DNA from 4 places in the Mesorhizobium sp. B2-3-7 genome. Region 1 is predicted to be linked to each of the others. Evidence: predicted binding sites of a transcription regulator. Region 1 holds the regulator's gene; each other region holds the start of a gene.

Region 1 (7,126 bases):
ATCGCGATGCGTTTATGGCATCAGGTGCGGTCTCGACGTTGAGCCGCACGAAGACGAGAAAGCCGGTGAAGGTCTGTGCTGCACCCGTGTCCTGGCCGAGTTGCACCAGCCCGCTCGCGTGCTGCTGGTCATCTGCCATTGCCTTCTCGATTGCCGCGCGCCGCACGGGCTCGGTGAACATGTCATAGCCGATGCTGGCCTTATTGGACGGGTCGAGCGGCTCGAACAGCACAACGGGCGTCCGCCATGGCTGGGTGGTGTCCGGATAGATCGCACGCCTGGTGCCCTGGTCATGCAGCATGTCGCGCTCGACCGTCGCCTCGTCGCCTGCTTTCACCAGCCGGAGAAAGCCGATGCCGCGCAGGCCGGCGAAATTGGTATCGACGTTGAGGGCATTGAAGAACGCTTTGAACTCGCTCTGCGAGATGTCGCCATTGCGGGCGTCGAACAAGGCTTGCGACGAGCGCAGCAGCGACAGCTGCAGGTCTATCCGGCTCTCGATACGGTTGAGCGCATCGTCCGCGGTCGCGTCGAACTTGATGCGAGCCGCCTCTTGCGTCGCGAAATAGGCGAACCCCGCCATTGTCATGCTGATCAGCGCAACGGCAACGAAAGCGACGATTGGAAAAAGCTTCTTCAACGGATAATGCGGCCTATCAGCATGTGAGCCCTTTATGGGCAAGTCGCCCGGTCAACACAATGGCAAGGCCAAGCCATCCCGCCGGCTGGCATATCACCTGATCGGCAGATCGGTAACGGGCTCAGGCCAGCAGGCTTCAGGCGGCGATCTTCAGCGCGCCTGGTCCGGGAATGGCGCCAGGCGGACATTTGCCCAGGATGATCATGCCCAGCACCTCGTCCTGGGTCACATCGGTGGTGCGGGCAGTGCCGACGACCTGGCCGTTTTTCATGACGCACACCCGGTCGGCCAGTTCGAATACGTCGTGAATGTCATGGCTGATCAGGAAGATGCCGATGCCGTCGGACTTGAGCTGCCTGACCAGTTCCCCGACCTGGGCCGTTTCCTGCGGTCCAAGTGCTGCCGTCGGCTCGTCCATGATCAGGATGCGGGCGTTGAACAGGATCGCGCGTGCGATCGCCACCGACTGCCGCTGTCCGCCCGACAGCTTGATCACCGGCTCCTTGAAGCGCTGGAAGCGGGGATTGAGCCTGCCCATCACCTTGCGCGCCTCGGCCTCCATGGCGACATCATCGAGCGTGCCCCAGGCGGTCCTCAGCTCGCGGCCGAGGAACAGGTTGGCGGCGGCGTCGACATTGTCGGCGAGCGCCAGGGTCTGGTAGATCGTCTCGATGCCGTATTTCTTGGCATCGCGCGGGTTGGAGATCGAAGCCTCTTCGCCGTTGACGAAGATTTGGCCCGCGTCACGCTTGTAGGCGCCCGACAGGATCTTGATCAGTGTCGACTTGCCGGCGCCGTTATGGCCGAGCAGGGCCACGACCTCGCCGGGGAAAAGATCGATCGAGGCATCGTCGACGGCGCGAATGCCGCCGAACGCGATTGAGATGTTGCGCATGTCGACCAGCGGGTTGCCGGCGGGAGCGATCCTGTCAGCCATGATTGTCCTCCTCCCTCAAACGCGTTTGCGATAGACGGTGTCGAGCCACACCGCGATGACCAGCACGGCGCCGACGACGATGCTCTGCAGAGGCGAGTCGACGCCGAGCAGCACCATGCCGGATTGCAGCGACTGCATCAGAAGCGCGCCCAGCATGGCGCCGATGATCGTTCCCGAACCGCCGGCGAGCGACGTGCCGCCGATGACGGCCGCCGCGATCACCAGCAATTCATCGAGCGTTCCGAGCACGTTGGTGGCCGAGTTCTGCCGGGCCGACGAGATCGCGGCGGCGATCGTGGCCAGCACGCCCATGATCATGAACACTTTCATCGTGATCCAGCGCGTATTGATGCCGGCGAGGTTGGCTGCTTCCGGATTGCCGCCAATGGCAAAGACATAGCGACCAAAACGGGTGCGTTTGGTGATGAAGGTCATGACCAGCCCGACGGCGATGGCCATCAGCACCGGTATGGCGATGCCGTGGGCGATGAACAGGCCGCCCTCGGGCACGGTTATGTTGTTGGCGGCTGCATATCTGTTCACGATGCCGACAGGCCATGGATAGGAATTGGCCAGCCAAACCGCGCCCATGATGACGGCGCAGGTGACCACGCCGATCAGCGTCTCGGCCCAGATCGGACGCAGCGGGAAACGGAAGCGCTTGCGCTGTACCCGCCCGTTGAACAGCGCAAGCACCACCGCAAGGCAGGCGGCGATGCCGACCACCCAGCTCCAGGTCGCGCCGATCGATCCGGCCGGGCCGCCGCCCATCAGCTGGAACGTCGCGTTGAGCGGCGCCACCGTCTGGCCGCTGGTAACCCACCATGCCGCACCGCGCCAGACCAGAAGCCCGCCCAGCGTCACGATAAAGGCCGGCACTTCGAGATAGGCGATGACAAAGCCCTGGAAGGCGCCGATCAACAGACCGAGCACCAGGCCGATGACCAGCGCCAGCACCCAGATCCATGGGTTGCCAAGCTCAAGCCCGACGAAGCGCACTAGGAAATGCACTTGGGCGAAGCCCATGACCATGCCGATCAACCCTTCGGCGGAACCGACGGACAGATCGATATTGCGCATGACGATGACCAGCACCATGCCGCAGGCCATGATGGCGACGGCCGAGGTCTGCACCGACAGGTTCCACAGATTGCGCGGCGTGAGAAAGGTACGGCTGTCGAAATCGAGCGGATTGACGCCGAGACGCAGGCTGGACAAGACATGCAACCCGATCCAGATCAGCAGCAGCGCGCCGATCATGCCGAGCATGCGCGTGTCGATCTCGGTCGCCTTAAGGAACCGGGCGACGGCGCCGAGTTCCGACGCACGCGCGGTGTCGGCCTGCGGGTTGGACGTCGTATCGGTCATGATTTTCTCCCGCCGGCCTGCCCGTCCGATGCGGGATGCCGGAAGCCAGCCTAGAAGTTACCCGCCCGGGGCGGAAAAACAAATTTTCTTGAAAAAACGCCGCGGCTTGGCAGCCGCGGCGTTCATCGCATGAAATGGAAGATCAGTTGCAGGCCGCTACGCTGCCCGCCGCGACGCCGGCACAGACCTCGTCTTTCTTGATCCAGCCGGCGTCGATGACGACGTTGAGATTGTCCTTGGTGATCGCAACCGGGGTCAGGAACAGCGATTTGACGGTGTTCCCACCGGGCGTTGTGAAGTCCTTGACGCCGGCGATATCGGTCATCTTCTTGCCGTCGGCCAGCTGCGAGGCGATCTCGGCGGCATTCTTGCCGAGTTCACGCGCGTCCTTCCACACCGACACGGTCTGCGTGCCGAGCGCGATGCGGTTCAGCGCCGCGTGGTCGCCGTCCTGGCCCGAGACCGGAACGGTACCGGCCAGGCCTTGAGCCGTCAGCGCCGCGACGACGCCGCCGGCAGTGCCGTCATTGGCCGCGACGACCGCGTCGACCTTGTTGTCGTTGGCGGTCAGGAACTGCTCCATGTTCTTCTGCGCATTGGCCGGCAGCCAGCCATCCGTATAGGCTTCGCCGACATTCTTGATCTTGCCGCTGTCGATGGCGTCCTTGAGCACTTCCATGGAGCCCGAGAACAGGAAATCGGCATTCGGATCGGCACCCGAGCCCTTGATGAAGACGTAGTTGCCTTCCGGCTTCACCTTGAACACTTCGCGGGCCTGCATGCGGCCGACTTCCTTGTTGTCGAAGGTCAGATAGAAGACGTCCTTGTTCTCGATCAGGCGGTCATAGCCGACGACCGGAATGCCTTCGTCGAGCGCCTTCTGCACCGCCGGGCCGATGGCGGAGGCGTCCTGCGCCAGGATGATCAGCGAATTGGCGCCCTGGGAGATCAGGCTCTCGACGTCGGTGAGCTGCTTGCCGGGATTGGACTGGGCGTCGGCGGAAATATACTTGTCGCCGGCGGCTTCGATCGCCTTCTTCATGGCGGCCTCGTCGGTCTTCCAGCGCTCTTCCTGGAAGTTCGACCAGGAAACGCCGATGACCTTGTCCTTCGCCTGCGCGACCGACGCGAGCGTCAGCGACATGGCGACACCCGCCAGGATGGCGGCTGTGAATCTCTTCATCTTAATCCTCCCTGCGCCGCGTATGGCGCGACCAAACAGGCCCGTAGGCCGGCACAAAGGCTCTATTTTTTCGAGCCTCGAAAAAACACTGGTCCATCGTCGGAACGCTGTCAACGTCGATTCTGATGTATTTTGATGTCCTCGTGAATTTTTTTCGAGCTCCGGAATAAATAATGACAGCCAAGGCCGGTTCTGCCAGTATTTGACGGTCGTCGGGATCCTGGGGAGAGAACGCGGCGACGGGGAGGATGCGAGAAACATGTCGGTCGGAATCCGCCACGACGATTTGCGCCGACGCAACCGGGCGATGGTGATCGCGGCCGTGCGCCGTGCCGGGCAGCCCTCGCGCACCGAGATTGCCGCGACCACCGGGCTCAGCCATTCCACCATATCGGCGATCTCCTCCGACCTGATTGGCGAAGGCATCCTGGCGCAGAGCAAGCCGAGCGAGGCCGGTGCGCTGAAACGCGGCCGGCCGCAGGTCGGCCTCAGCCTCAACCCTGAAGCCGCGGCGGTGATGACCGTGGTGCTGTCGCTGAATTTTCTCTCCGTCGCCGTCATCGACTATGCCGGCCAGGTGATATCTGAAGAGCAGCGCCGGCTGGACACGCTCACCCTGTCGCGCGAGGCGCTGATCGGCGAATGCGTGGCCATCGTCAGGCGGCGGTTCGAGGATCCCGACCTCGACGTCGGCAGCATCGCCCGTATCGCGCTGGCGATCCAGGGCATCACCGACACGGATGCGCGCACCATGCTGTGGTCGCCGATCACGCCGCAGACCGACATCGCCTTCGCCGACATACTGGAGGCCGAGTTCGGCATTCCCGCCACCATGGAGAACGATTGCAACATGATGGCGGTGGCGCTGCGCTGGCGCGATCCCCAGCGCTACCGCGACGACTTCATCGCCATCCTTTTGTCGCACGGCATCGGCATGGGCTTGGTGCTGAAGGGTGAACTGTTCACCGGCACCCATTCATCCGGAGGCGAGTTCGGCCACATGATCCATCGCCCCGGCGGGGCGCTCTGCCGCTGCGGGCGGCGCGGCTGCGTCGAGGCCTATGCCGGCAACTATGCCATCTGGCGCAACGCGAGGCAGCTTGGCGAGGACACCGAGCCCGTCGACGTCAGCGACGCCGACATGCGCACCCTGGCGGCCTCGGCGCGCGAAAAGGACGGGCCGGAGCGCGAAGCCTACCGCAAGGCCGGCGAGGCGCTGGGTTACGGCCTTGGCAGCCTGTTCGCGCTGATCGATCCGGCGCCGGTCGCCATGGTCGGCGTCAGCGCCGCCGCCTTCGACCTGATCGAGCCGGCTCTGCGCGAGGCCATTGCCCAGACCGCCGGCGGCCAGCACTCGAAATCGATTTCCTTCGACACCGAGCCGAACGAACTGCCACTGATCCGCGAGGGCTGCGCCATGCGCGCGCTGACCTTCGTCGACCAGGAGATTTTCGCGCCGGGGGCACAGGCGAAATCAGGCGTGGGCGAGAACGTTGCGTGACATATCCCTAGTCTTCGCGAATCGCATACCCCGCGCCCCGAATGGTGCGGATCACGTCAGGCATGCGGCCATTGTTGACCGCCTTGCGCAGCCGGCCGACATGCACGTCCACGGTGCGCTCGTCGATATAGATCGTTTCGCCCCAGACATTGTCGAGCAGTTGGCTGCGCGAGAACACGCGGCCGGGATGTCGCATCATGAATTCGAGCAGGCGGAACTCGGTCGGCCCGAGCCGGATCTCGCTTTTCTTGCGGTAGACCCGGTGCGATTCACGGTCGAGCACGATGTCGCCGACCTTGAGCACGCTGGACAGAACTTCGGGCTTGGCGCGGCGCAGCAGCGCCTTGACGCGTGCCATGAATTCCGGCGTTGAGAACGGCTTGACCAGATAGTCGTCGGCGCCGGTGGAGAGACCGCGCACCCGGTCGCTTTCCTCGCCGCGCGCCGTCAGCATGATGATCGGCAGCCGCTCGGTCTCGGGCCGCATGCGGAGACGGCGGCAGAGCTCGATGCCGGACACCGCCGGCACCATCCAGTCGAGCACAAGAAGGTCAGGGACATTCTCCTGCAAGCGGATCTCGGCTTCGTCGCCGCGCGTCACCACCTCTACCTGATAACCCTCCGATTCCAGATTGTAACGGAGCAGCACACCCAGCGGCTCCTCGTCCTCCACCACCATGATGCGTGGCGCGATCATCGACTGGTCACCCCTGCCGTCAAGCCGCTGGCGCCGACATCGCCGTCTCGTCCTGCTTCGGGCGATTGGCGGGCAATTGCGTGCCGGTCAGCACATAATAGGCATTTTCGGCAATGTTGGTCACGTGATCGCCGATGCGCTCGAGATTCTTGGCGCAGAACAAAAGATGCGTGCAGGCGGTGATGTTGCGCGGATCCTCCATCATGTAGGTCAGCAGCTCGCGGAAGACCGACGTGTATTTGACGTCGATGCGTTCATCGTCGGCGCGCAGCTTGGCAAGTGCCGCGGCATCGCGCGCCGCATACTCCTCGATCACGCCTTGGACCTGGATCAGCACAAGCTGCGCCATGGCGTCGATGGAGTGCGACAGGTCGCGCGGCGTGGCGGCAAGGCCGACGGTGCCGACGCGCTTGGCGATGTTCTTGGCGAGATCGCCGATGCGTTCGAGATCGCCCGCCATGCGGATCGAGCCGACGACATGGCGCAGATCGTCCGCCATGGGCTGCCGCTTGGCGATCAGGGTGATGGCGCGGTCGTCGAGTTCGCGCTGGCGCGCATCCATGATCGCGTCGTCGGAGACGACGCGCTGGGCGAGCGCGTTGTCGGAATTCAGGAGCGCCTTGGTCGCGCCGCCGACCATCGATGAGGCGAGATCGCCCATGTCGCGGATCAGCCTGCTGATCTGTCCGAGATCTTCGTCAAAGGCTGCGACTGTGTGTTCGGCCATGATCTTGGTCCTCGTATGCCTGGGATCAGCCGAAGCGGCCGGTGATATAGTCCTGCGTGCGCTTCTCGCGGGG
Region 2 (7,126 bases), on a different contig from region 1:
CCAAGCGTCGAATTCTCCACATCCGCCGTCGGATGGACCAGCGGCGTTTCCGACAGTTTTTTAGTCATGCGGCGAGCTTTCCCGGGGCGAAGGCGGTGACGTCGATGATGCGGTCGGCCACCGCTTCGCGCACATCATGGTCGTGGAAGATGCCGAGCAGGGCGACGCCTGCCGCCTTCTTGGCGGCGATGAGTTCGATCACCACATCGCAGTTCCTGGCGTCGAGCGAAGCGGTCGGCTCGTCGAGCAGCAGGATCGGGTGCCCGGTGATGAAGCCGCGCGCGATGTTGACGCGCTGCTGCTCGCCGCCGGAGAAGGTCGCCGGCGGCAATGCCCAGAGTTTTTCCGGCAGGTTGAGCCGCGCCAGCAAGGCGCGCGCCTTGCTTCTTGCTGTTTCGCGATCCTCGCCGCGCTCCACCAGCGGCTCGGCGACGACGTCGAGCGCCGGTACGCGCGGCACGGTGCGCAGGAACTGGCTGACATAGCCGATGGTCTGGCGGCGCACGGCAAGCACGGTGCGTGGGCTGGCGCTGGCGAGATCGATGAGCCCGTCTTCGTGCGTGACGATGATCTGGCCTTCGTCGACGGCGTAATTGCCGTAGAGCATCTTCAGGATCGAGCTCTTGCCGGCCCCGGACGGGCCGCCGAGCACGGTGCATTCACCGGCGCCGATCGAGAAGGAGACACCGGCGACGACAGGCAGTTTGATGCCGTCGCGCAGATGCATGGTGAAGCTCTTGGCGAGATCGGAGACAACGAGAGGCGTCGGCATCAGAAGGTACTCCAATCGTTATTCGTTTGCGGGCAGGACAGAGGGGGGTGACTTGGCGCCATCGTCAAACCTGCAGAATCGAGGAAACAAGCAATTGCGTGTACGGCGCGCGCGGGTCGTCGAGCACACGGTCGGTGAGGCCGCTTTCGACGACGCGGCCGTCTTTCATCACCATCATGCGCTGGGACAAAAGCCGCGCCACCGCGAGGTCGTGGGTGACGACGATGGCGGCGAGGCCGAGATCGGTGACGAGGCCGCGCAAGAGATCGAGCAGGCGCGCCTGCACCGAGACGTCGAGGCCGCCTGTCGGTTCATCCATGAACACCAGCCGCGGGCCGGTGACGAGGTTGCGGGCAATCTGCAGGCGCTGGCGCATGCCGCCGGAAAAGGCGCGCGGCTCGTCGTCGATGCGGTCTTCCTCGATCTCGACGCGCGACAGCCAGTCAACGGCGGTGGCGCGGATCTTGCCGTAGTGGCGGTCGCCCACCGCCATCAGCCGCTCGCCGACATTGGCGCCGGCCGACACCGTCATGCGCAAGCCGTCGGCCGGATTCTGGTGGACAAAGCCCCAGTCGGTGCGCATCAGGAAGCGGCGTTCGGCCTCGCTCATGCGGTAGAGTTCGCGGAACTGGCCGTCACGCATGCGGTAGCTGGCGGTGCCGGAGGAGGGCAGCAGCCGCGTCGACAGGCAGTTGAGCAATGTCGTCTTGCCGGAGCCGGATTCGCCCACGACAGCCAGGACTTCGCCCGGCCACAGATCGAAGGTGACGTTGTCGCAGCCGACGCGCGAGCCGTAGAATTTGGAGAGCGCCGAAACGCGCAGCAAGGGTTCGTCGGTCATTGTATCTCCTTACCCTCCCCCTTGTGGAGAGGGTCGGCGCGCAGCGCCGGGGTGGAGGCTGCCGATGGGTCGCTACCGCCACCTTCGGCGCGACCTCCCCACAAGGGGGAGGGAGGCGTGCTGCGCCGCTTCTCGCAATGATCGGTGTCCGAGCAGACGAACATGTGGCCGCCGTGATCGTCGAGGATGACCTCATCGAGATAGACGTTCTCGGCGCCGCACAACGCGCAGGGCTGGTCGAAGGTCTGCACCTCGAACGGATGATCCTCGAAGTCGAGGCTGACCACATCAGTGAAGGGCGGCAGCGCGTAGATGCGCTTCTCGCGGCCGGCGCCGAACAGCTGCAAAGCCGGCGAGCGGTGCATCTTGGGATTGTCGAATTTCGGCGTCGGAGACGGGTCCATCACATAGCGGCCCTCGACCTTCACCGGATAGGCATAGGTGGTGGCGATGCGGCCGTGCTTGGCGATGTCCTCATAGAGCTTCACATGCATGAGGCCGTATTCCTCCAGCGCATGCATTTTGCGCGTTTCGGTCTCGCGTGGCTCGAGAAAGCGCAGGGGCTCGGGGATCGGTACCTGGTAGACCAGCACCTGGCCTGCGGCGAGTGGATATTCGGGAATGCGGTGGCGGGTCTGGATGATGCTGGCGCTGGCGGTATCGGTCGTAACCGCCACATTGGCGACCTTCTTGAAAAAGGCGCGGATCGAGACCGCATTGGTGGTGTCGTCGGCGCCCTGGTCGATGACCTTCAGCACATCGTCGGGGCCGATGATCGAAGCGGTAACCTGGACGCCGCCGGTGCCCCAGCCATAGGGCATCGGCATTTCGCGCGAGGCGAACGGCACCTGATAGCCGGGAATGGCGATGCCCTTGAGGATCGCGCGGCGGATCATCCGCTTGGTCTGTTCGTCGAGATAAGCGAAGTTGTAGCTGGCGATGTCGGTCGGTTGCGCGCTCATTCCGCGGCCTCTTTCTTCTCTTCAATCTTGCCGGGATTTTCGCGGGCGTCGTACTCGGCGCGCATGCGGCGCACGAGGTCGAGTTCGGCCTGGAAGTCGACATAATGCGGCAGCTTCAGATGTTCGACGAAGCCGGTCGCCTGGACGTTGTCGGAGTGCGAGATGACGAATTCCTCGTCCTGGGCGGCGGCGACAATGTCCTCGCCGAGTTCGCTTGCACGAAGAGCGCGGTCGCAGAGTGCCATGGCCATCGCCTTGCGCTCGCTCTGGCCGAAGACCAGCCCGTAGCCGCGTGTGAATTGCGGTGGCGCCTTGGCCGAGCCCTTGAACTGATTGACCATCTGGCATTCGGTAACGCGCGCGGTACCGAGCGGCACCGCGAAAGGCAGTTCGGGCACGTCGAGCTCCAGCTCGACCTCGCCGATGCGGATCTCGCCGACGAAGGGATGGTTGCGGGCATAGCCGCGCTGCGTGGAATAGCCGAGCGCCAGCAGGAAGCCCTCGTCGCCGCGCGACAGCGCCTGCAGGCGGATGTCGCGAGCCATCGGGAACTCCAGCGGCTCGCGGGTGATGTCGCCGGGGACATGGTCCTGCGGCATGTCTCCGTCCGGCTCGATCAGCCCATCGCGAGCGAGGATCGCCGAGACGCGCGGCATTGCCTGCGCTTCCGTCTCGCGCCGCAAGGGCGCGGCGACATCGGCGCCGGCGGCAAGCTCGGGATCGAGCAGCCGGTGCGTGTAGTCGAAGGTGGGCCCAAGCAACTGGCCGCCGGGCAGGTCCTTGTAGGTCGCCGAAACGCGGCGTTCGACCAGCATGGTGGCGGTGTCGATGGCATTTGTATAGCCAAAGCGCGGCAGCGTGGTGCGGTAGGCCCGCACCAGGAAGATCGCCTCGATCATGTCGCCGCGCGCCTGCACGATAGCGAGTGCGGCGAGTTCGCGATCGTAAAGCGAGCCTTCGCTCATCACCCGGTCGACGCCGAGCGCCAGCTGTTCGACGATCTGGTCGAGGCGCAGTGCCGGTACCGAGCGGTCACCGCGCCGACGGTCGGCGAGCAGGCTGTGGGCGTTGGCGATTGCAGCTTCGCCGCCTTTTACCGCGACATACATGCTAGGCCTCCGTCGTCTTGATGCGTGTCGTACGCGGCAGGCAGGCGAGGCTGTCATGTGCCGCCAGGATGATGTCGACGCCGCGCGGAAAGCGGTTGATGTTCTGCTTCCACTGCTCGATGAAATGACGCGGCATGCGGGCCGGCGCGATCGTCGCCGTCTTCTCGATGCCAGGACCTTCGAGCAGCAGCGGCGTGCCTGACGTGAGATCGCCGACCTGCAGGATCAATGTGGTCGAGCGGTCGGGATAGTCCTGCGTGCCTTGCGAGAAACCGTCGAGCGCCATCATCTCGGCCGGCGAGGCCACAAAGGCGAAATGCGCGTCGGCCGGGGTGTTGGCCAGCGGCGCACCGCTGTGAAAGCCGAGCCAGGACATGACCGCTGCCGAGGCATGCAGGGCCGGGTCGAGCCAGAGCGGCGTGTCATTGTCGCACAATGCCAGCGCAACCGCGCCCGATGTCGCCGAAAGCGGCGCCGGCGGGCGGGCCAGGGCCGGCAAGGGGTGCACGCTGCCCGGCCGCGCCATTGCGTCCATGACGGCGCGAAACACCGTCTGGGCGTTGAACACCGGATCGGCGAACCCGCCCTCGATCGATTGCGCTGCGATATCCATCAATCTTCTCCGCGAACCATGGTGAAGAAATCCACCTTCGTTGCCGCCGTTTCGGCGCGGCGCTTTTCTCGTGCCGTGGTCAAGGCAGCCCGCAGCGGCCCGAGAAGGCCCGTTTCGACCGTCTGTCGATGAGCGGGGTCCTGCCACAGCGCGTCTGCGATGGCCGCCAGCTTCGCCTTCTGCTTGTCGCGGCCGAGCGCATAGCAATGGCCGACCTGTCCGGACGGCAGGCGCACTGTGGCGCGGGTCACGGTGGCCTCGCCGACATTGAACGGCGCGCCGCCGCCGCCGATGCGGCCGCGCATGGTAACCAGGCCGGTCTCGGGACCGCGCAGCAGTTCGGCCTCGGCAGGCAGGCCGGATTCGTTCCAGAGGCGAACGATGTCGTCGCCGCTGGACTGCGCCAGGGTTGCCATGGCCGCCTTGCGTTCGGCCTGGTCGCGCGCTTCCTGTCCTCGCATGAGCAACATCCTTGCTTCTAATTTGTCTATTGATATAGACAACCATACGAATTATACCCGTTACCTAACGCGAGTCCATGACGGGTGCGTGACAGGGGCCGGCCAGGGGCGAAACCGTGAACGGAAAACACGTGGCTGACGGTATCGAGCGGCGCAGCGGCGTCTCGTTGTGGCGCCAGATCGCCGACCGAATCCTGCAATCGATCGCTGCCGGCGATTTCGCCGAGAATGCCGCGCTGCCGCCGGAGGTGGCGCTGGCCGAGCGCTATGGCGTCAACCGTCACACGGTGCGCAGCGCCATCGCGGCGCTCGTGCAAGACGGGGTACTGCGGGCCGAGCAGGGGCGCGGCACTTTCGTGCTGTCGCGCAAGCGGCTGTCCTATCCGATCGGCGCGCGCACGCGATTTTCAACCGGCTTGCAGGGCCAGGCGTCGGAGCGGCATATCGTGCTCCTGTCCTCATCGGTCGAGCCGGCCAGCCGGCGCGTCGCCGAAGCCCTGGGCCTTGCCAGGGGATCGGATGTGATTCGCCTGGAGACGCGCGGCGAGGCCGATGGGAAGCCGGTGTCGCGCGCTTCCGGCTGGTTCGACGCCAGGCGCTTCGCCGGCATCGATGTGGCCATGGCCGAGACCGGGTCGATCACCGCATCGCTCAAGCGTTTCGGCATAGACGATTATCTCAGGCAATCGACGGTGCTGTCGGCGCGTCACGCCGATGCTTCCGACCTTGCCGACCTCGATCTGCAGCCGGGCGGCATCGTGCTGGTCACGGTGGCCGTCAACATGACGCCGGACGGCCGGCCGATCCAATTCGCCGAGGCGCGCTTCCCGGCGGAGCGGGTGGAGCTGAAACTGTCGGCGCTGTAGGCGTGTCGGCCTAACGCTGGAATCAGACCAGCCCGGTCGCGCGCACTTGTCAGCGGCTTGGCGTTTGGGGGTCGACCTGCGCGGGGGTGTGGTCAATTCGGGCCGGGTTCACGGCCTGCCATGTTATGCCCCTACCTCGATCACGGCCTTGATCAGCCCGGATTTCTCATGCGCCCAGCGGGCGAGGTCACGCGGCGTGTCGGCAAGCGTGGTGCGGTGGGTGACGAGCTTGGCCAGCGGCACCGCGCCATCGCGGATCGAAGCGGCGACGTGGTCGAAATCGGCCCGCAAGGCATTGCGGCTGCCGACAAGCGTCATCTCGCGCTTGTGGAATTCGGGGTCGGAAAAGGCGATGTCGTCCTTGACGACGCTGACCAGCACCAATGTCCCGCCATGCGCGACATGAGCGAAGGCCGACTGCACCGAGCCGGTGTTGCCGGTGGCGTCGAAGACCACGTCGAAGCCTTCGCCTGATGTCGCTTCGCTGACCAGATCGGATGCCGCGCCGCGCGACCCGTCGAGGGTCTTGAAGCCGAGTTCATTGGCGGCGAAGCCGAGCCTTTCGCTGCTCATGTCGAGCAGCGTCACGTCGAGCCCGGCGATGCGGGCGAAGATGGCGGTGCCGAGCCCGATCGGTCCGGCGCCGATGACGAGCGTCCGTGCGCCGGGATCGGCACGCGAGCGCCGCACCGCATGGGCGCCGATGGCCAGGAATTCGACGGCCGCGGCATCGGCCAACGACAGGCCGTTGGCTGGATAGAGGTTTTGTTCCGGGATAAGGATCTGTTCGCACATGGCGCCGTCGCGATGCACGCCGAGAACTTCGATCCGGACACAGCAATTGGGTTTACCGTGCCGGCAGGCGATGCATTTGCCGCACGCCAGATAGGGATTGATGATGACCGGCTCGCCCGTGGCAAGACCAACGCCTTCGCCCGCCTCGACGATGGTCCCCGACACTTCATGGCCCATGATGCGGGGGTAGGCGAGGAAGGGATGCTTGCCCTCGAAGATGTGGTAGTCGGTGCCGCAGATGCCGACATGGCTGACCGCCACCAGCGCCCAGCCGGGAGGCGGCGAGCCAGCCGCGGGACGGTCTTCCACGACAAGGTCGCCGGGCGAACGGCAGACAACGGCTTTCATGCTTCAATCCAGTCGGTTCATGGAATCGTCGGCCGATTTTCGACCCGGCCGGCGATCGATTTTACTTGCCACCTCGGCGGCGCAGGCCGTCGAAGTAGACGATGACGATGATCAACATGCCGGTGATGACGCGCTGCCAGAACGTGTTGACGTTGAGCAGGTTGGCGCCGTTGTTGATGGTGGAGAGGATGAACGAGCCGATCAGCGGCCCGTGCACCGAACCGATAGCGCCGAACAACGACGTGCCGCCGATCACCGACGAGGCGATGGCTTGCAGCTCGTAGGTGTCGCCCTGCGTCGGATTGCCGATGCCGATGCGGGACGCGAGCAGCACGCCGACGAAAGCCGCGCACAGGCCG
Region 3 (7,126 bases), on a different contig from region 1:
GCCGAGAAGGTCTCGTCGATCGCAGGGCTGGAGACGGCGCTGGCTCAGGCGAAAGGCAACGACCGCACCACGGTGCTGGTCATCGACACCGATCCGCTGGTCTCCACCGATGCCGGCGGCCACTGGTGGGACGTGGCGGTGCCGGAAGTCTCCGAGCGCAGCCAAGTGAACGCGGCGCGCAAGGTCTATGACGAGAAGCGGCGGATGCAGAGCGTCGGCGATTGATCTCGGCGCTGCCCACCCCCTACCTCTCCTTGTGGGGAGGTCGGACCGAAGGTCCGGGTGGGGTCTGGCGCCGCACCCCCACCCCGCTGCTTCGCAGCGACCCTCCCCACAAGGGGGAGGGTGAACAAGAACCGGAGTGACGACTTGAAAGCCAAACTGGGCATGTCCCCCATCGCGTGGTGGAACGACGATCTTGCGGAACTCAGCGACGACGTGTCGTTGGAGGAGTGCCTACGCCAGTCGCGTTCGGCCGGCTTCACCGGCATGGAGATGGGACGGCGCTTTCCCAAGGACCCCAAGGTGATGCTGCCGATCCTGAAGGCGGCTGACGTCACACTGTGCGGCGGCTGGTTCTCGGGCACGCTGGTCGACGAGGAGATGAGCAAGAACAAGGATCGCATCCAGCCGATGATCGACCTGTTCAAGGCGGTCAACGCGCCTTGCATCGTCTATGGCGAGGTTGGCCGTTCGATCCAGGGCGACCGCTCGAAGCCGCTCGCCACCAAGCCGAAACTCTCGAGCGACGAGATGAAGGCCTATGCCAGGCGCCTGACCGAATTCGGCGAATGGTGCGCCGAGCAAGGCATGCCGCTTTCCTATCATCACCATATGGCGGCGGTGGTCGAGACCGAGGCGGAGCTCGACGCCTTCATGCGCCATTCCGGAGCGGGCATTCCGCTGCTGCTTGACGCTGGACATCTGGCCTTTGCCGGCGGCGATGTGCTGCGCGCCATCGACAATCACCACAAGCGCATCAGCCATGTGCATGTGAAGGATGTACGCATGGGCGTGATCGAGAAGCTCGACCGCACGAGGCAGTCCTTCCTCGATGCGGTGGCTCTCGGCGCCTTCACCGTGCCGGGCGACGGCTCGCTGGATTTCGGCGCCATCGTGCAGCGTTTCGCCGACCACGGCTATGAAGGCTGGTTCGTGGTCGAGGCCGAACAGGACCCGAAGAAGAACCCGCCGCTCAAGATGGCGCAGGTGGGCCACAAGGAGTTGATGCGGGTGATGACGGCGGCCGGCTACACGGTCGAGACCCAGGGCTTCCCCGATGTCTGATCGGGTTCTCGCCAGGCCGGGCTTGCTGTAGGTTGCCGCGATGAAAGATTCCGAGCACCCCTTCTTCCGGCCCCTATGGCGGCGTGTCGCCGTCGTCGCGGTCTGCGTCATCTGGTCGATCATCGAATTCGCGAGCGGCACGCCGTTCTGGGGCGTGATCGCGCTGGGCTTCGCCGGCTATGGCGTCTGGCAGTTTTTTTATCTCTACAAGCCGGCCGACGAGAACAAGGCGCCCGCCGAAGTCGAACCGAAGGAGTAACCGGATGTCGAAGCTGCTGGTCAAAGCCGACAAGGGCCATGGCCGTGTCGCGCATGTCACGCCGCAAAGCGCCGGATGGACCTATGTCGGGTTCGACCTGCACCGGCTGGAACCGGGCGAAACGGCTTCGGGAACAACGGACGATCGCGAAGTCTGCCTGGTGTTCGTCACCGGCAAGGGCACGGTCACGGCCGGCGGCAAGGATCTCGGCCTGCTTGGCCAGCGCATGTCGCCCTTCGAAGGCAAACCATGGTCGGTCTATGTGCCGCAGGGATCGGACTGGTCGGTGACGGCTGATAGCGGACTGGAACTGGCGGTCTGCTCGGCGCCGGGATTGAGCGGCGGCCTGCCGGTTCGCGTCATCGGGCCTGACGACCTCGGCCAGGAGGTGCGCGGCAAGGGCACCAATACGCGCTACGTCACCAACATCCTGCCCGAGGGCAAGCCGGCCGATTCGCTGCTGGTGGTCGAGGTCATCACGCCCGGCGGCCATACGTCGAGCTATCCGCCGCACAAGCACGACCAGGACAATCTGCCTAACGAATCCTATCTCGAGGAAACCTATTATCACCGCCTCAACCCGCCGCAGGGCTTTGCTTTCCAGCGGGTCTATACCGACGCCGACAAGGACGGCTCCCGCGCGCTGGACGAGGCGATGGCGATCGAGGACGGCGACGTCGTGCTGGTGCCCAAGGGCTATCACCCCTGCGCGGCTTGCCATGGCTACGACCTCTACTATCTCAACGTCATGGCCGGCCCGAAGCGGACGTGGAAATTCCACAATGCGCCCGAGCACGAATGGCTGATGAAGGCCTGACCGTTGCGCGTTCACGGCTGAACCTGTTGGTCCAGATCAGAAAAATCGTCGGCTAAGGACCGGCGGGGTCGATTTGCCTTCGAAAACCCTTCAAAGCTTCGTCAATCCGTCATGGAAATCACCTATGGCAACGGGCTGACGAGGATTTTCGATGCGCTACGCCATCTACTTCACCCCCCAACAGGACGAAAAATTGGCGCGGATCGCCGCCAACTGGCTGGGCCGTGACCCGTTCGGCGCCGCGACGCGACCGGTGGAGGCGGTGGGCGATTTGTCGGCGGCGGAAGTCGCCTTCCACACCGCATCGGCACGGCGCTATGGTTTTCACGCAACGCTGAAAGCCCCTTTCCGGTTAGCGGCCAACGAAACCGAAGCCTCGTTGCGCGCAGCGCTCGACGCCTTTGCCGAGGCGACGCCCGTTGTGATGATCCCGCGTCTCGTCGTCAGCCAGATCGACGGTTTCTTCGCACTGGTGCCGGAGGCGCCATTGCCTCCGCTCAATCGCTTCGCCGATGACGTGGTGCGCGATTTCGACCGCTTTCGCGCGCCGTTGACGGAGGCCGAGATCGAGCGGCGCAGCCCGGACTCGCTGAAGCCGGGCGAATTCCGCAATCTCTGCCAATGGGGCTATCCTTACGTCTTCGAGAGCTTCCGCTTTCACATGACGCTGTCCGGCAGGGCCGGGCCACAGGAAAGCCTTCGTCTTCGCCTGGCAATCGAGGGCCTGTTCGCCGAGGTGCTGCGCCAGCCGGTTCCGGTGGACGCGCTGACGTTGTTCATCGAGCCCGAACCCGGCGCCCCGTTCATGGTGCTTTCCCAGCACGCGCTCGGGCGCCGTCCGGCCAGAAAAACCGCCTGAAGCAACAAGCCGTAAAGGCGAGAAAAAACCAAGGACTGCCTGAAATGACCGCCGAGACCATTCTGAGCAACGCCCGCATCGTTCTTGCCGACGAGATCATCGAGGGCTCGCTCGTGATGCGTGACGGTCTGATCGCCGACATATCCTCCGGCGCCGTGCGAGCCGGCGAGGACATGGCTGGCGACTTCATCATTCCGGGGCTGGTCGAGCTTCACACCGATCATCTCGAAGGCCATTATGCGCCGCGGCCGAAGGTGCGGTGGAACCCGATCGCCGCCGTGCTCGCCCATGACGCGCAAGTGGCGACCGCCGGCATTACCACCGTGCTCGACGCCTTGCGTGTCGGCATGGACGAGGATGCCGATCTCAACGCCACCGATATCCGCAAGCTCGCCGACGCGATCGAGGACAGCGTGCGGATGGATCGATTGCGGGCCGACCATTTCATCCATCTGCGCTGCGAGGTCTCGGCGCCGGATTGCCTCAGGGCCTTCGCCAATTTCGAGACCGACGAACGGGTGAAGCTCGCCTCGCTGATGGACCATGCGCCGGGCCAGCGCCAGTTCGTCAACCTCGAAACCTATGCCTACTACTATCAACGCAAGCTGAAGCTGACCGATCGCGATTTCCAGAAATTCTGCGAGAAGCGGATGGGCGAATCGGCACGGAATTCGGCCCCGAACCGCGTCTTCATCGCCGCCGCCTGCCACGAGCGCGGCATCGTGCTTGCGAGCCATGACGATGCGACGACGGGCCATGTCGACGAAGCCATCGAGCAAGGCGTGCGCGTTGCCGAATTCCCAACCACCGAGGAAGCCGCCAGGGCTTCGAAGGATGCAGGGCTCGGCGTGCTGATGGGCGCGCCCAATGTCATGCGGGGCGCCTCGCATTCGGGCAACGTCTCGGCGCGCACGCTGGCCAGCGACGGCCTGCTCGACATATTGTCGTCCGACTACATCCCCTTCAGCCTGATCCAGTCCGCCTTCTTTCTCGGCGACGTCGTCGATAGCATTTCCCTGCCGCAGGCGGTGGCAATGGTGTCCAAGAACCCGGCCGAGGCCGTCGGTCTTTCCGATCGCGGCGTCATCGAAGAGGGCCGCCGGGCCGACCTGGTGCGCGTGCGCCTCGACGACCACGTTCCGGTGGTGCGCACGGTCTGGCGGCAGGGGCGGCGGGTCGCGTGATGGCTTCGGCATTGATCGAGCGTGAACTGTCGGCCGAGGCGTTTCCGATACGCGACGGCGTCTTCGTTGCCGTGGTGGGCCCGAGCGGCGCCGGCAAGGATACGATCATCGGCCATGCCAAGGCGCTTTTCGCCGACGAGCCGCGGCTGGAGTTCGTGCGCCGCGTCATCACCAGACCGAGCGACACGGCAAGCGAGGATCACGACACGCTGGCGGATGCCGCCTTCATCGAAGCCGAAGCCGACGGCGCCTTCGCCGTCTCCTGGGAGGCGCACGGCCTGCGCTACGGCCTGCCGGCCGAGGTCGATTGGGCAGTGGCCAACGGCCATGTCGCTGTCGCCAACGTATCGCGCGCGATCATCCCTGCCTTGCGAAAGCGCTATGCCAATCTGGTCATCGTCGAGATCACCGCTTCGCCCGATGTGCTGGCCGGGCGGCTGGCGATGCGTGGCCGCGAGTCGCGCGGGGAGGTTCTGGCACGCCTGGCGCGCAGCGCCCCTGTGACGCTCTCCGGACCCGGCGTCACCTCGATCGACAATAGCGGTTCGCGCGAAGCGGCAGGCGAGCGCTTTGCCGAGGTGCTGCGCAAGGCGATGGCGTTCTCCGACATGTCGGGGCTGATCGACTAAAGGTGTTGATGGTCAGGTGGCGCTCGCCTGACCTGAACATCGAAACACCTTCCTTTTATGCCGCGTGCCGGTCGTGATCGGCACGACGCGTGCTGGCCGACGGCGTTGCCGAAGGTTGTGTCGGCGCGTCCAGAACCGCGACGTGATGGCGGTACACCATTTCCCAGCCTTTCCAGCCGGTAAACAGCAGGATGCAGACAACGATCAATGAAAGCAGCACTCCCCATGGGCGAACTGCCGCTTCGGCGCCTTGGCTGTAGCGAAGATAGAAATTGATCAGCGCCAGAACGACGGCGGTCAAATTGCCGACCATGTGGTACCAGGCGTCCGTCAGGGCGCGGATGCGCGGCTCGCTCAGGAAATCGATAAAGCCGGCAATCGCCGCCAGGAGAGCCATGACGATGGCTGCTCCAATCAGCCACATCGACGCGCGTGCCCAAAAGGCGTCGGCAGTCCCCCAGAACATCAAATCGGTGAGAAACGCGCCGACAAGGAACGCGACAGGAAAGGGAATGAGCATCGGATGGATGGGATGACCTCCCACCTTGGCGGTGCTTAGCGGATTCGCGGCCATGACAATGCCTCCGAATAGAAAAGCTTTGAACAACGCCCAGATAAGGGTTTCGTTCCAATCCGGATGGAAGCTCGCAAGACCGTTTTCGCGATGCCGCCCCCCTTTTGCACTCAAGTCACTTGGGGCCGCACAGATACGGCCGACAACAGATCGAGCGGAATTGCGGGGCGGGCGAGATAGAGCGGCGTTATCTTTCGACGGCCACGGCGGACGGCGGCTTTTTGCCCCTGACTATTCCGCCGCTGCCCCGGCGATGCTCTTGCGGCTGGCGTCGACCATGCGCCGCCGCGCGCGGAACACGCCCCACTGCTGGTCGATCAGCACGCCGATGAGGATGACGCCGCCCATCACCGCGAAGTTGAGCGAGGACGGGATGCCGAGCAGATTGACGAGGTTCTGCAGCTCCTGCAGCAGCACGGTGCCGAGGATGACGCCGATCAGCGAGCCCTCGCCGCCGCGCAGCGAGAAGCCGCCGAGCACGGCCGCGGCAATGGCGTAAAGCTCGTAGAACTGGCCGTGGCTGGCCGGCGAGATGGATCGCGTGTACATGGCGAAATAGATCGCCGACAGCGCCGTCAGTACCCCGCAGATGACGTAGGCGGCCATGACGACACGCCCGGTGCGGATGCCGGAATATTTCGCCGCCTCCTCGTTCTTGCCGATGGCGTAGAGATAGCGGCCGAACACCGAGCGGTGCAGCACCACCCACATGACGATGGCGATGACGATCAGGGCGAAGAAGGAGTTCGGCACGCCCCAGGAGCGGCCGGCGGTCAAGAATTCGAGCTCCGGGAAATTCTGGCCGAAGGCGAAGCCGGCGGTGCCGTCGGCGGTGTAGAAGCGGGCGACGCCGCGATAGATCAAAAGGCCGCACAAGGTCACCACGAAGGGCTGCAATTTGAGCCGCGTGATCAGCCAGCCATGCGCCAGGCCGATGATGGCACCGAGCACCAGGATGAGTACGAAAGCCAGCGGCCATTCCATGCCGCGCACGGCGATGAAGTCGATGAACAGCGTTCCCAGCAGCGCCACCAGCGAGCCGACCGACAATTCGATGCCGCCGGTGATGATGACGAAGGCCTGGCCGATCGACAGGATGCCGAACAGTCCGATCAGGTTCGAGGTGTTGGCGAGATTGATCGGCAGCAGGAAGCGCGGATTGATGATGGCGACGATGGCGCCGACCACCAGGATCAGGATCAGCAGGCCGAGATCTTTCTTGCTCATCATCTTCTCCCCAATGCCGGCCCGAGCGCTTCCGCGGCGCGGCGGCAGAATTATTTCGGCTGCTTGCCTACCGCCAGCAGCAGCACGTTTTCCTGGCTGAACTGGTCCTTGTCCAGAATGCCCGAGATCTGGCCCTCATGCATGACGGCGATGCGGTCGGACACGCCGATCACCTCCTCCATGTCGCTGGAGATCATCAGCACGGCGACGCCGGCGTCGGCCAGCGCACGCATCAGCCCGTAGATCTCCGCCTTGGCGCCGATGTCGATGCCGCGCGTCGGCTCATCGAG
Region 4 (7,126 bases), on a different contig from region 1:
CGCAATGTCGACGGATGGACCAAAAGCGTCTGCACGCAGTTGAAGAAGCAGGGCGCCGAAATCTACACGATGGTGCTGCAATCCGATACCGCCGCCAACCGCACGCTTTACAGCGCCTGCGCCTCGGATCCCAGCGACTACTACGCCGTCAACGATCCAAACAAATTGCCGAACGTGTTCCAGCAGATCGCCAACAAATTCTCGAAATTGCAACTGACGAATTGAACGCTCGACCCCGCTGGGCGGCATCCTGGAAGGATGCCGCGAATTTCAGCTCATATGGGCGACGACCTTGTCCACCGTTTCGGGGAAGAAGTCGGGCGCCGCGTGGCGTTTGCCGAACATCATGTCGTATTGCAGCAGCCGGAAGTCGCGGATCGCCGGGTCGATCTGCTTTTGCCGCGCCCAATCGGGCGTGGCTTCTCCCGCCGGCGTCAGCAGCAGATTGCGGTCGACCACGCGGTAGCGTTCGCGCATCTCGCCCAGGAAGCCGGTATAGTAGGGGTGGGTGATGCCGGCCGTTTTCAGGATGTGATAGGGCAGGAAGGCGGGGCTGACGGCGCCCATGTCCTTGGCAGGGCCTGTGCGGTTCGACCAGATGACCAGTGGCGTCTGATGATGCTCCAGCGCCGCCTCGGCGGAAGCCTCCTTGCGCGGCGCGACATTGTCCTTCATGAACCCGGTCTCTACATAGACCGGCCCAAGCGGCGGCAGATGGTCGCCGAAGAAGGCGATGACGGTGGGGCGAGAGCGTTTCTTTGCCCATTCGATCAGGCGTTCGAGACCGCGGTCCGCGTCGGCCGAGCCCTCGGTGTAACTCAGCAGCGATTCACGCGCCCATTGGCTGATCGGCGCCTGCACGGTGTGGGTCGGGTTGTAGTAGCGGTTCGGCTCGTAAGGGCCGTGGTTCTGCAGGCTGACGGCAAAGAAGAACACCGGGGCATCGCTGGCATCGGCCTCGCTGATGATCTCGTCCGTCATCGCCGCGTCGGATGCCAGCGGCCCGCGCTTTTGCATCGGCGGCAACGTCTCTTCCGATCTGAAGTCGTCGAAGCCGAAATCGGCATAGACCGCGCCGCGGTTCCAGAACCAGTTGGTGCCCGGATGGATGGCGCGCGCCCTGTAGCCCTCCCTCTTCAGGAAGGTCGCCAGCGACGGCGTCGGCGTGCGCACATATTGCTGGTAGGGGATGCTGCCGGCCGGCAGGAAGGCGTTGGAGAAGCCGGTCAGTGCTTCGAACTCGATATTGGCGGTCATGCCGCCGAATTCGGGTGAGAACATGGAGCCCGAACGCAGCGCCCGCACATTGGGGATCGGATCGGGCGTGATGGTGACCCCGGGCAGCTTGGTCGGATCCCAGAAGGATTCGCTCATGACGACGATGATGTCGGGCTTTTCCTGGGGCACCGAGGCGGTCACCTGCGGCCTGTCGATGGCCGCGATCGCCTTTTCCGAATAGCCTGGCGGCGCCGAGACATGCGCCATCGGCACGTTCAGCGCGAAGGCGAGCGCAAAGCCGTTGGAGGCGTAATTTTCCTTCTGGTCCCACATGATCGGGATGATCTGCAGCCGGTCCCGGGTCCACGAGAAGGTGGCATAGTCCATGATCGAGACGAAGAAGGCGAGCAGCGGCACCGCCAGCGTCAGCCGGGCGAGACGGCCCTTGCGGCTGAGTATCGGCACCTTTCGACGCCAGACCCGCCAGCCATAGATGAGCAGCGACAGGCCGGCGACGATGCCGACAACCATGGCAAGCGCAGTCATCGGGCGGTCACGCACCAGAAGCGGCAGCAGCGCCACGATCTGGCGGGAGTAGAGGAAATCGGTCGGGTAGAGGGGATCGCCGAGATAATGCGATTTCTGATGACCGATGAAAGCCAGCGAGAGCGTCAGCGGCGCGACGATCATCAGGCTTTGATAGCTGCGGCCGAAAACGGCATCGAGGCCGACCAGAACCAGTGCGAACACCACGATCGTGGTCCAGCCCGGCTTGAGCGGCTGCAGGAAGAAGGAAACCGTGCCGGCGAAGTCGCCGCGCACGATCAATTCGATGGCGAACACCAGGACGGCCGCGATCAGCAGGCTGGTCAGCCCATAGCGTATGGTCGGCCACTTCCGTCCCGGCAGGTAGCCGGTGGAAGGATCGTCTTCCAGAAACTGTGGCGCGGCTTTGCCTGCGCCTTTCGAAATCCTAGCCACTTTAACTTCCCCACCCAGCGACAGACCCGTCACTCGATTGTCATGGAATTGTCACGCAAAGCTAGCGCCTGTGGCGGAAATAAGAAGAGCCAGCAAACGATTCGTGAGCGGTTTTCATCAGGAGTGATCGCCAAAAAGCCTTTTGGAACAGGCACTCGGCCGGCAAAGCTGCCAAGGGGCCGGGTCGAACCGGGCTTGACTTGGCAGGCCGCGTTGCGTCAGAGGCAGGAAAATTCGTGTATCAGGCAAGCAGAACCGAGCTTTGGGAGCCCACACATGGCCGTTGCATTCACCTTTCCGGGACAAGGCAGCCAGGCTGTCGGCATGGGCAAGGACCTCGCCGATGCCTTCCCCGAGGCGCGTAGGGTTTTTAGCGAAGTCGACGACGCGCTCGGCGAAAACCTGTCGAAGCTGATCTGGGAAGGGCCGGAAGAGACGCTGACGCTCACCGCCAACGCGCAGCCGGCGCTGATGGCCGTATCGCTGGCCGCGATCAGGGCCTTGGAAGCGGGCGGCTTCTCGCTGAAGGACAAGATTACCTACGTCGCCGGCCATTCGCTGGGCGAATATTCGGCGCTTGCCGCCGCCGGCTTCGTCTCGGTTGCCGATGCCGCCAGGCTGCTGCGCATCCGCGGCAATGCCATGCAAGCGGCGGTGCCCGCCGGCGAAGGCGCCATGGCGGCGATCATCGGACTGGAGCAGGCCGATGTCGAAGCCGCCTGCGCCGAGGCTGCCAAAGGATCGGTCTGCCAGATCGCCAACGACAATGGCGGTGGCCAGCTGGTGATTTCCGGCGCCAAGGCAGCGGTCGAACTGGCTGCCAAACTGTGCACGGAAAAAGGCGCCAAGCGAGCGCTGATGCTGCAGGTCTCCGCGCCCTTCCATTCGGCGCTGATGGCGCCCGCCGCCGAGATCATGCGCGAGGCGCTGGCCGGGGTAACCAAGAACGCGCCTGTCGTGCCGCTCGTCTCCAATGTCACGGTCACTCCGACCAGCGATCCCGAAATCATTGCGCGCCGTCTGTTCGAACAGGTGATCGGCCGCGTGCGCTGGCGCGAGACGGTGGAGTGGTTCGGCGCGAACGGCGTCACCACGCTCTATGAAGTCGGCGCGGGAAAAGTGCTTTCAGGGCTGGCCCGGCGCATCAACCGCGAAATCGCCACGGCATCGGTCGGTTCCGCGGCCGAGGTCGAAACCGCACTGGCGGCGCTCGGGTGAGGCGCCGCGTGTGAATTTGATGGCGCGGCTTGTATCGCTGAAGATATTCCGTTGGTGATGGCAATCGGATACCCGCGAGACGTATACAGATAAGGTTGCTCGCTGAGCTTCCGAAACCAAAGAGGAAAACACATGTTCGAACTGACCGGCCGCAAGGCACTTGTCACCGGCGCGTCGGGAGGCATCGGCGAGGCGATCGCCAGGGTGCTGCATGCGCAAGGCGCCATCGTCGGCCTGCACGGCACGCGCGTCGAGAGACTGGAGGCGCTGGCCGCCGACCTGGGCGACCGGGTGAAGCTGTTTCCGGCCGACCTGTCGAACCGCGATGAGGTCAAGGCGCTCGGCCAGAAAGCGGAGGCCGATCTCGAGGGCGTCGACATCCTGGTCAACAATGCCGGCATCACCAAGGACGGGCTGTTCGTGCGGATGTCGGACGCCGACTGGGACAGCGTGCTCGAAGTCAATCTGACGGCCGTGTTCAGGCTGACGCGTGAGCTGACCCATCCGATGATGCGCCGTCGCCACGGCCGCATCATCAACATTACCTCGGTGGTCGGCGTCACCGGCAATCCCGGCCAGACCAACTACTGCGCCTCCAAGGCCGGCATGATCGGCTTTTCCAAATCGCTGGCGCAGGAGATCGCCACCCGCAGCATAACCGTCAACTGTGTCGCCCCGGGCTTCATCGAATCGGCGATGACCGACAAGCTCAACGACAAGCAGAAGGAGGCGATCATGGCCGCTATCCCGACGCGCCGCATGGGCACCAGCGCCGAAGTGGCGTCCGCCGTCGCTTATCTTGCCTCCAACGAGGCCGGCTACGTCACCGGCCAAACCATCCATGTGAACGGCGGCATGGCGATGATCTGATCGGGTCGGCCAAAGCATGCATTTCGGGCCGGGCCCGGGCATTCGCGGTGGCTTTGAGACGGCGACAGGCAACGCCTGGGCGGGCTGTGAAAAGCGACCATTTCGGCTTGGACGCCCACGATTTTTCGTGTAATGCGGCCCGCAACCCGGCGGTTCGGGCAAAAACCGGTCTGCGGCCATTGCGTTTCCGGCGGGACCATCTTTCAGCTTGATTAGCGGCATTCCGCCCGCTAACGAAGACAGACAACCAAAAGACGAGGATGCCCCAAATGAGTGACACCGCAGAGCGCGTCAAGAAGATTGTCATCGAGCACCTGGGCGTCGATGCCGACAAGGTGACGGAGCAGGCGAGCTTCATCGACGATCTGGGCGCCGACAGTCTCGACACGGTCGAACTCGTCATGGCGTTTGAAGAAGAATTCGGCGTCGAGATCCCCGATGACGCGGCTGAAACCATCCTGACGGTGGGCGATGCCGTGAAGTACATCGACAAGGCTTCGGCCTGACGCTTTCCGCAGTCATCACCGGGGAGGACCTGCGATGAGGCGTGTCGTCGTCACGGGCCTTGGGTTGCTGTCGCCGTTCGGCATGGGCTTCGAGCACAGCTGGAAGGAACTTCTGATCGGCCGCAGCGCCGCCAAGCGCATCACCGAGTTCGAGGTGGAGGATCTTGCCTGCAAGATCGCCCATGTCGTTCCGCGTGGTGACGGCAGCAACGCCACCTTCAATCCCGAGGCGGTGCTCGAGCCGAAGGAACTGCGCAAGATCGGCGACTTCATCCTGTACGGGATCGCAGCCGCCGACGAGGCGCTGAAGGATTCCGGCTGGCAGCCGAAGACCCATGCCGAGCAGTGCGCCACCGGCGTTCTGATCGGTTCGGGCATTGGCGGCATCGAAGGCATCGCCGAGAACGCGATGATCCTGAAGGAGCGCGGCCCGCGCCGCATCAGCCCCTTCTTCATCCCCGGCCAGATCATCAATCTCGTCTCCGGCCAGGTTTCGATCCGGCATGGGCTGAAAGGTCCCAACCATGCCGTCGTCACCGCTTGCTCGACCGGCGCGCATGCGATTGGCGATGCTGCCCGGCTGATCATCTGGGGCGATGCCGACGTCATGGTCGCCGGCGGCGCGGAAGCGCCGGTGACGCGACTGTCGATCGCTGGCTTCGCTGCCTGCCGTGCGCTGTCGACCGAGCGCAACGACGCGCCGCAAACGGCTTCGCGGCCCTATGACCGCGATCGCGACGGCTTCGTCATGGGCGAGGGCGCCGGCGTCGTCGTGCTTGAGGAACTCGAGCATGCCAAGGCGCGCGGCGCGAAGATCTATGCGGAAGTGACCGGCTACGGCCTGACCGGCGACGCCTATCACATCACCGCACCGGCTGAAGATGGCGACGGCGCATTCCGTTGCATGACGGCGGCGTTGAACCGGGCAAAGCTGACGCCCGCCGATGTCGATTACATCAACGCGCACGGCACTTCGACCATGGCCGACACGATCGAGCTCGGCGCTGTCGAGCGGCTGGTCGGCAATGCCGCATCGAAGATTTCGATGTCGTCGACCAAGTCGTCGATCGGCCATCTCCTCGGCGCGGCAGGGGCTGCCGAAGCGATCTTTTCGATCCTCGCCATCCGCGACAACATCGCGCCGGCGACCATCAACCTTGACAATCCGGAGCGTGAGACCGCGATCGACCTGGTGCCGAACAAGCCGCGTGCCCGCCAGATCGACGTGGCGTTGTCCAATTCCTTCGGCTTCGGCGGCACCAACGCTTCACTGGTCTTCCAGCGCTACAATGGCTGACCGTCCGCCTGCCGGACGGCGCTTCGGCGTGTCGTCAATTTTGCCATATTCGCCCCTACTCTGCCGCAGGGGATTCGTTGAGAGATCAAACGGTAGGGCGAAATGAACACAAATCCGGCCGGCAACGGAGAGTTCGGGCAAGGGCAGGCGACATCGGGGCCGATCGTACCGAAGACAGCCGCCGAAGCCTTGCGGCCGGAGGCCGGCACGCCGCCGCCGAAGCGCTCGCGTGCTTCGCGCAGTCAGGTCGTCGTGTTCATGAACTTCGTCATCTCCTTGGTGATGCTGATGGTTCTGGCGGCGGGTATCGCGCTTTACTTCGGCAAGCAGGAATTCACCGAGCCCGGCCCATCGGCCAATGGCGACACCTTCCTGGTCAAGCCGAACACCGGCGTCCAGGATATCGCCGACCAGCTCGAGCGGCGCGGCCTGATCAGCGACGCCCGCATATTCCGTCTTGGCGTTAGGGCCTTCGGCAATGATTCGGCGCTGAAGGCCGGCGAATACGAGATCAAGCCCCGGGCGTCCATGCGCGACATCATGGAATTGCTGAAGAGCGGCAAGTCGGTCATGTACTCGCTGACCATTCCCGAAGGGCTGACAGTCGAGCAGGCGCTGGCGCGCATCGCAGGCGAGCCCGCCTTGAGCGGCGACATGCCGGCCACCGTGCCTCCAGAGGGCAGTCTCGCCACCGATACGCTGCGCTTCACGCGCGGCGCCACGCGCCAGCAGATGATCGACAAGCTGCTGGCCGACCAGAAGAAGCTGGTGGAGGAGGTCTGGCAGCGGCGCGCCGCCGACCTGCCGCTCGCCAGCATTGACGAGTTCGTCACGCTGGCCTCGATAGTCGAGAAGGAAACAGGCAAGGGCGATGAGCGCTCGCGCGTCGCCGCGGTCTTCCTGAACCGGCTGGCCAAGGGCATGCGCCTGCAATCCGATCCGACCATCATCTACGGTCTGTTCGGCGGCAAGGGCAAACCCGCCGACCGGCCGATCTATCAGTCGGACATCCAGAAGCCGACGCCCTACAACACCT

Evidence for each region. Region 1 encodes PhoB, which activates phosphate uptake and scavenging genes when phosphate is short. Its sites were predicted from a motif close to TGTCATNNANCTGTCAT; they were not measured.
Region 2: the regulator PhoB is predicted to act here: its motif matches at 4,836-4,852, upstream of phnF (phosphonate metabolism transcriptional regulator PhnF).
Region 3: the regulator PhoB is predicted to act here: its motif matches at 2,460-2,476, upstream of FJ940_RS26745 (DUF1045 domain-containing protein).
Region 4: the regulator PhoB is predicted to act here: its motif matches at 2,238-2,254, upstream of FJ940_RS22120 (LTA synthase family protein).

What each region holds. Positions count from the first base shown of each region.
Region 1 covers NZ_VFVV01000017.1:30,443-37,568, reverse strand. Annotated here, with positions in the region: gene FJ940_RS25865 (CHASE domain-containing protein) at 1-640, opposite strand, end outside; gene FJ940_RS25860 (ATP-binding cassette domain-containing protein) at 777-1,577, opposite strand; gene FJ940_RS25855 (sugar ABC transporter permease) at 1,593-2,945, opposite strand; gene xylF (D-xylose ABC transporter substrate-binding protein) at 3,088-4,128, opposite strand; gene FJ940_RS25845 (ROK family protein) at 4,388-5,629, shown strand; gene phoB (phosphate regulon transcriptional regulator PhoB) at 5,637-6,326, opposite strand; gene phoU (phosphate signaling complex protein PhoU) at 6,346-7,053, opposite strand; gene pstB (phosphate ABC transporter ATP-binding protein PstB) at 7,079-7,126, opposite strand, start outside.
Region 2 covers NZ_VFVV01000008.1:52,203-59,328, forward strand. Annotated here, with positions in the region: gene FJ940_RS16920 (DapH/DapD/GlmU-related protein) at 1-68, opposite strand, end outside; gene phnL (phosphonate C-P lyase system protein PhnL) at 65-772, opposite strand; gene phnK (phosphonate C-P lyase system protein PhnK) at 837-1,613, opposite strand; gene FJ940_RS16935 (alpha-D-ribose 1-methylphosphonate 5-phosphate C-P-lyase PhnJ) at 1,610-2,575, opposite strand; gene FJ940_RS16940 (carbon-phosphorus lyase complex subunit PhnI) at 2,572-3,684, opposite strand; gene phnH (phosphonate C-P lyase system protein PhnH) at 3,686-4,297, opposite strand; gene phnG (phosphonate C-P lyase system protein PhnG) at 4,297-4,758, opposite strand; gene phnF (phosphonate metabolism transcriptional regulator PhnF) at 4,875-5,624, shown strand; gene FJ940_RS16960 (zinc-binding alcohol dehydrogenase family protein) at 5,748-6,767, opposite strand; gene FJ940_RS16965 (ABC transporter permease) at 6,829-7,126, opposite strand, start outside.
Region 3 covers NZ_VFVV01000018.1:91,069-98,194, forward strand. Annotated here, with positions in the region: gene iolD (3D-(3,5/4)-trihydroxycyclohexane-1,2-dione acylhydrolase (decyclizing)) at 1-225, shown strand, start outside; gene iolE (myo-inosose-2 dehydratase) at 370-1,287, shown strand; gene FJ940_RS26735 (DUF3329 domain-containing protein) at 1,328-1,546, shown strand; gene iolB (5-deoxy-glucuronate isomerase) at 1,551-2,363, shown strand; gene FJ940_RS26745 (DUF1045 domain-containing protein) at 2,515-3,222, shown strand; gene FJ940_RS26750 (alpha-D-ribose 1-methylphosphonate 5-triphosphate diphosphatase) at 3,267-4,406, shown strand; gene phnN (phosphonate metabolism protein/1,5-bisphosphokinase (PRPP-forming) PhnN) at 4,403-5,035, shown strand; gene FJ940_RS26760 (DUF2231 domain-containing protein) at 5,091-5,609, opposite strand; gene FJ940_RS26765 (ABC transporter permease) at 5,841-6,836, opposite strand; gene FJ940_RS26770 (sugar ABC transporter ATP-binding protein) at 6,887-7,126, opposite strand, start outside.
Region 4 covers NZ_VFVV01000012.1:31,059-38,184, reverse strand. Annotated here, with positions in the region: gene FJ940_RS22125 (pilus assembly protein) at 1-225, shown strand, start outside; gene FJ940_RS22120 (LTA synthase family protein) at 271-2,199, opposite strand; gene fabD (ACP S-malonyltransferase) at 2,476-3,417, shown strand; gene fabG (3-oxoacyl-[acyl-carrier-protein] reductase) at 3,550-4,287, shown strand; gene FJ940_RS22105 (acyl carrier protein) at 4,557-4,793, shown strand; gene fabF (beta-ketoacyl-ACP synthase II) at 4,828-6,090, shown strand; gene mltG (endolytic transglycosylase MltG) at 6,193-7,126, shown strand, end outside.